Chitinimonas arctica: one gene and its partner. The protein of the gene in region 2 binds, or shares a complex with, the protein of the main gene of each other region. Links are inferred from orthologs where the notes say so. Each region holds a gene or a part of one and is shown on either strand. Other genes may lie near its edges.

Region 1 (2,856 bases), 2.7 Mb from region 2 along the record:
CGGCCACCCTGGTGGCTGCCCTGAGCCTCCTATCCAATATATGCATCGAATACAGACAACCTTTAACCGCTTGGCGGCCCAGAACAAACAGGCGCTGATCCCCTTTATCACCGCCGGCGATCCCCATCCGGCTGCTACCGTTGGACTGATGCACGCCCTGGTGGCGGGCGGCGCCGATATCGTCGAGCTGGGGGTGCCGTTTTCCGACCCGATGGCCGACGGCCCCGTCATTCAGAAGGCTTCCGAGCGGGCCTTGGCCCATGGCGTCAGCCTGAGCAATGTGTTGGAAATGGTGCGCGACTTCCGCCGCCGCGACGCCGACACCCCGGTCGTACTGATGGGTTATGCCAATCCCGTCGAAGCGATGGGTTACCAGACATTCGCCGAAGCCGCCGCGCATGCCGGCGTGGATGGCGTATTGACGGTCGATCTGCCGCCGGAAGAGGCGGGCTCCCTGGCCGGCGCCCTCAAGCAAAATGGCCTGGACCCGATCTTCCTGTTGGCGCCGACCACGCCCGACAGCCGCATGGACGAAGTGGCCAAGCATGCCTCCGGCTATGTCTACTATGTCTCGCTCAAGGGCGTGACCGGTGCCGCCACCCTGGATATCGCCAGCGTGGCCAGCAAGCTGGAGGCCCTGCGCGGCCGTCTCAGCCTGCCGATCGGCGTGGGCTTCGGCATCCGCGATGCGGCTTCCGCCCAGGCGGTGGCCCGGATCGCCGATGCGGTCATTATCGGCAGCCGGCTGGTGCAGGAAGTCGAGGAGCACGGGGCGGATGCCGCGCCGAGGCTAACGGCTTTCTTGCGCGAAGTGCGTAGCGCGATGGACGCCGCCCGACCATAATCCCAGATAGGGCCGCTAGCGCGGCCCTTCGATTTTCAAGCGCTTGGTCGGCATGGCCGACGGCGTAGGAGACACCCATGAGCTGGTTGCAAAAGCTGCTACCCCCGAAGATCAAGGCAAAACCCACCGGCCCCGGCAAGTCCGTGCCGGAAGGACTGTGGAGCAAATGTTCGGCTTGCGAGGCGGTGCTGTACCGTACCGACCTGGCCAATAACCTGGAAGTCTGTCCCAAGTGCGGCCATCACAATGCCGTGAATGCCCGCCGGCGGCTGGACCTGATGCTCGATCCGGAAGGGCGTTGCGAGATCGGTGCCGAAGTACGGCCCACCGACTTCCTCAAGTTCAAGGATTCCAAGCGTTACGTGGAGCGCCTCGATGCCGCCCGTGAAAGCAGCGGCGAAGAAGACGCCATGGTGGTGATGCAGGGGGCCATCCTGTCCCTGCCGGTGGTGGTGGCGGCATTCGAGTTCAAGTTCATCGGCGGCTCCATGGGCTCGGTGGTGGGCGAACGCTTTGTACGCGGCGCCCAGGCCGCCATCGAAAATGGCTGTCCATTTATCTGCGTGGCCGCCTCTGGTGGCGCGCGCATGCAGGAAGGCCTGATGTCGCTGATGCAGATGGCCAAGACCAGCGCCATCCTTACCCGCCTGGCCGATCGCGGACTGCCGTTTATCTCGATACTGACCGATCCGACCATGGGTGGGGTATCCGCCTCCTTTGCCTTCCTCGGTGACGTGGTAATTGCCGAGCCGGGCGCGCTGATCGGCTTTGCCGGTCCGCGCGTGATCGAGCAAACCGTGCGCGAGACCCTGCCGGAAGGCTTTCAGCGTGCCGAATTCCTGTTGGAGAAGGGCGCCATCGACTTGATCGTCGATCGCCGCGAAATGCGCCAACGCCTGGCTGCCCTGCTGACCTTGCTGATGAAGCAGCCCGCGATTGCCGCTTGATCCCCACGGCCCACCCAGGCGGGCGGGCCGCGCTTATACGTCCCCGTGCGGCCCATGCCGCCGGGGTGGTCGCCATTCTTTTCGTGAAACTCCATGACTTTTGATGCACCGACCCTGGCCGGCTGGCTGAGCCATCTCGAACAATTGCACCCCAGCGCCATCGATATGGGCTTGGAAAGGGTCGCCCGGGTGCGCGATGCCATGGGTTTGGTACCGACCTTTCCCTTGGTGATCGTCGGAGGGACCAATGGCAAGGGGTCGACCTGCGCCATGCTGTCCGCCGCTTACCGGGCCGCCGGCTTCAAGGTGGGCACCTATACCAGCCCGCATTTGCTCCGTTACAACGAACGCGTGGCGATCGATCTGCAGCCGGCCAGCGATGAAGTCATCATGGCTTCCTTCCGCAGGATAGAAGCGGCGCGCGGGGAGGTGACGCTCAGCTATTTCGAGTACGGCACCCTGGCCGCCATGCAGCATTTCATCGATGCCGCCGTGGATGTCGCGATCATGGAAGTGGGGCTGGGTGGCCGCCTGGATGCGGTGAATATCTTCGAGGCGGACGTTGCGGCCGTGGTCAGCGTGGATATCGACCATCAAAGCTACCTGGGCGATACCCGTGAAGCCATCGGCTTCGAAAAGGCCGGTATTTTCCGCGCCGGCAAGCCGGCCTTCTGCGCCGACCCGCATCCGCCGGCCAGCTTGCTGGCACACGCGGCCGCGATCGGTGCCGACCTGCAATTGCTGGGCCCCGATTTCAGCTACAGCAACGAGACCACCCAATGGCGTTGGCGCGGTCGCCGTGGCCAGAAGCCCGGCTTGCCGTTCCCGGCCCTGCGCGGCGCCTACCAGCTGGCCAATGCCAGCCTGGTGATCGCCATTCTCGACGCCCTGCACGACCGCGTACCGGTAGGCATAGGCGATCTCAAGCGCGGCTTGCTGGAAGTGGAGCTGGCCGGGCGTTACCAGGTATTGCCGGGCCGTCCGTCCATCGTGCTCGATGTGGCGCACAACCCGCATGCCGCCAGCGCGCTGGCCAATAATCTGATGAACCAGGGTTTTTTCCAG
Region 2 (3,102 bases):
TCAGCCTGGCATGGGCAATGCCGCGTTCCGCCAAGGCCGCGAACATCGCCTCGGTAAAATGCAGGCCCGCGGTGGGCGCGGCAACCGCGCCCGGCTCGCGGGAAAAAACCGTCTGATAGCGCTCGTCATCGGAAGCGTCGGGACGATGCTCGATATAAGGTGGCAAGGGTAAGGCGCCTGCCGCCTCCAGCACATCCAACACCGGCGCTTCGAAACGCAGGCGGAAGAACTCCCCTTCGCGCGCCAGCATATGCGCCCGCCAACGCCCGCCGAATATCAGCACGCTACCGGGCTTGGGCGACTTGCTGGCCCGGACCTGGGCCAGGGCTTCGAATTCATCGCTCACCCGCTCGATCAGCGCTTCGACCTGCCCGCCGCTCGCCTTTTGCCCCAGCAAGCGCGCCTTGATCACGCGCGTATCGTTCAAGACCAGCAGATCACCGGCCCGCAGCAGATCCGGCAGATCGGCGAAGTGACGGTCGAACGTCCCGCCCTGGGCCGGCAGATGCAGCAATCGGCTCCCGCCGCGCACGGCCGGCGGAAACTGGGCGATCAGGTGCTCGGGCAGGGCGTAATCGAAATCGGATAATTGCATGCGAGAGAAACGGCTTGGACGGGGGAAGCGCGGCATTATAACAGCCGGCTCGCCACATCCTTTGGCTCACTGTGCGAATTCCATTCAGGCGGCAAGCTAAGGGGAAACCCTGATAAAATCTCGGTTTCGCTTGCATTTTCGCAACATGCCATAGAAATATTCAAGCGGACGCTTGACCGAACTTTCGCCGATCGGTAGACAACGTGCTGCTATCTGCGGCAAACTCGCCGCCATGACACAGCCGACACCGCACAATTTGGCTGGACAGCACCAAGATATTCTGGTACTGCACGGCCCCAATCTGAATATGCTGGGTCGCCGCGAGCCACAATACTACGGCGCGGACACCCTTGCCAGCATCGACACCCGCCTCGCCCAGCGAGCGGGTGCGGCTGGGCTGCGCTGCCATAGCTTTCAGAGCAATAGCGAAGCTGCCTTGATCGAACGCGTTCACGCGGCTTTCGACGATGGCACCGGCTTCGTGATCATCAATCCCGCCGCCTTCACCCACACCAGCGTTGCGCTGCGCGATGCGTTGGCGGCGGTCAAACTGCCATTTATCGAAGTCCATCTCTCCAACGTCCATGCGCGCGAGCCATTTCGGCACCACTCCTTTTTTTCGGACCTCGCGCAGGGTGTTATCTGTGGTCTAGGCGCCGCCGGTTACGGCTATGCGCTCGACCACGCCATTGACTTTCTGAATCGCCAGACCCCGGCCTGAAGCACGGCGGCCGGCAATCAACAAAGACTAAAACCTAAAAAGGGAACGGGCATGGATCTACGTAAGCTCAAAAAGCTGATCGACCTCGTAGAGGAATCCGGCATTGCCGAGATCGAGGTGACGGAAGGGGAAGAACGGGTACGCATTACCCGCGTGTCGCAAAATGCACCGATCATGTATGCGCAGCCTCCCATGCAGCATTACAGCATGGGCGCGGCGCCTGCCGCGGCCCCCGCTTCGGTTGCGGGCGCCGCCGAAGCCGCGCCGGCCGGCAACGGCCTGCCCGAAGGCACCGTTCTGAAGTCGCCCATGGTCGGCACCTTCTATCGCGCCGCCAGCCCTGGCGCAAAGAACTTCGTGGAAGTGGGCCAGCAGGTCAACGTGGGCGATACCCTTTGCATTATCGAGGCCATGAAGCTGCTGAACGAGATCGAAGCCGAGACGTCTGGCGTAGTGAAAGCCATCCTGGTCGAAAATGGCTCGCCGGTGGAATATGGCGAACCCTTGTTCGTGATCGGCTGAATTCTGTGAGGTGTCCAGCGGGCCCATTCCGGCGCGCCATGCGCGCCTGCCCGCCGTCTCCCTCACCCCTCACGGAGTTGATCCATGTTTGAAAAAATTCTGATCGCCAATCGCGGCGAAATCGCGTTGCGCATTCAACGCGCCTGCCGCGAAATGGGCATCAAGACTGTCGTGGTCCACTCTGAAGTCGACCGCGAGGCCAAGTATGTGAAACTGGCCGATGAGTCGGTCTGCATCGGACCGGCGCCCAGCCCGCTGTCCTACCTGAATATTCCGGCGATCATCGCCGCCGCCGAGGTCACCGACGCCCAGGCCATCCACCCCGGTTATGGCTTCCTCAGCGAGAACGCCGATTTCGCCGAACGGGTCGAGCAGAGCGGCTTTGTCTTTATCGGCCCCCGGCCCGAATCGATCCGGCTGATGGGCGACAAGGTCAGCGCCAAGGATGCCATGAAGGCGTCCGGCGTCCCCTGCGTGCCGGGCTCGGACGGCGCGCTGCCGGATGATCCGGAAGAGATGCTGAAGATCGGCCGCAAGGTCGGCTATCCGGTCATCATCAAGGCCGCCGGCGGTGGCGGTGGTCGCGGCATGCGGGTGGTGCGCAGCGAAGATGAGCTGATCAAGTCCGTAGACATGACCCGCAACGAAGCGGGGGCGGCTTTCGGCAACCCGACCGTGTATATGGAGAAGTTCCTGGAGAACCCGCGCCATATCGAAATCCAGATCCTGGCCGACGAGTATGGCCATGCGATCTACCTGGGCGAACGCGATTGCTCCATGCAACGCCGCCACCAGAAGGTGATCGAGGAAGCGCCCGCCCCGGGTATAACCGATAAACAGCGCAAACGCGTAGGCGAAGCCTGCGCCGAAGCCTGCCGCCGCATCAATTACCGCGGCGCCGGCACCTTCGAATTCCTGTTCGAGAATGGCGAGTTCTACTTTATCGAAATGAACACCCGGGTCCAGGTGGAGCATCCCGTCACCGAGCAGATCACCGGCATCGATATCGTGCAGGAGCAGATCCGCATCGCCGCCGGCGAGCAATTGCGCTTCGCCCAGAAGGATATCGTGCTCAAGGGCCATGCCATGGAGTGCCGGATCAACGCCGAGGACCCCTTCAAGTTCATCCCCAGCCCCGGCAAGATCACCACCTACCATCCACCCGGCGGCCCCGGCATCCGGGTCGATTCGCATATCTACCAAGGCTACACCGTACCGCCCAATTACGATTCCATGGTCGGCAAGGTGATTGCTTTCGGCGATA

The links. The genes of interacting proteins can lie anywhere in the genome.
Region 1: the proteins of accB (region 2) and accD are in contact, whole or in part, in a solved structure (PDB 8UXZ), measured with the Escherichia coli proteins. The link is inferred for Chitinimonas arctica from one-to-one orthologs.

Annotation. Positions count from the first base shown.
Region 1 is NZ_CP041730.1:555,091-557,946, reverse strand. It holds accD (acetyl-CoA carboxylase, carboxyltransferase subunit beta), read left to right. Parts: upstream 1-921; coding sequence 922-1,791; downstream 1,792-2,856. Other genes in the region: folC (bifunctional tetrahydrofolate synthase/dihydrofolate synthase), read left to right, coding at 1,885-2,856; trpA (tryptophan synthase subunit alpha), read left to right, coding at 41-844.
Region 2 is NZ_CP041730.1:3,223,285-3,226,386, reverse strand. Bases 131-3,102 are described here. They hold accB (acetyl-CoA carboxylase biotin carboxyl carrier protein), read left to right. Parts: upstream 131-1,367; coding sequence 1,368-1,838; downstream 1,839-3,102. Other genes in these bases: accC (acetyl-CoA carboxylase biotin carboxylase subunit), read left to right, coding at 1,923-3,102; aroQ (type II 3-dehydroquinate dehydratase), read left to right, coding at 828-1,316; queA (tRNA preQ1(34) S-adenosylmethionine ribosyltransferase-isomerase QueA), read right to left, coding at 131-595. Outside these bases: more of queA, read right to left, coding at 1-130. UniProt on the Escherichia coli protein: This protein is a component of the acetyl coenzyme A carboxylase complex; first, biotin carboxylase catalyzes the carboxylation of the carrier protein and then the transcarboxylase transfers the carboxyl group to form malonyl-CoA.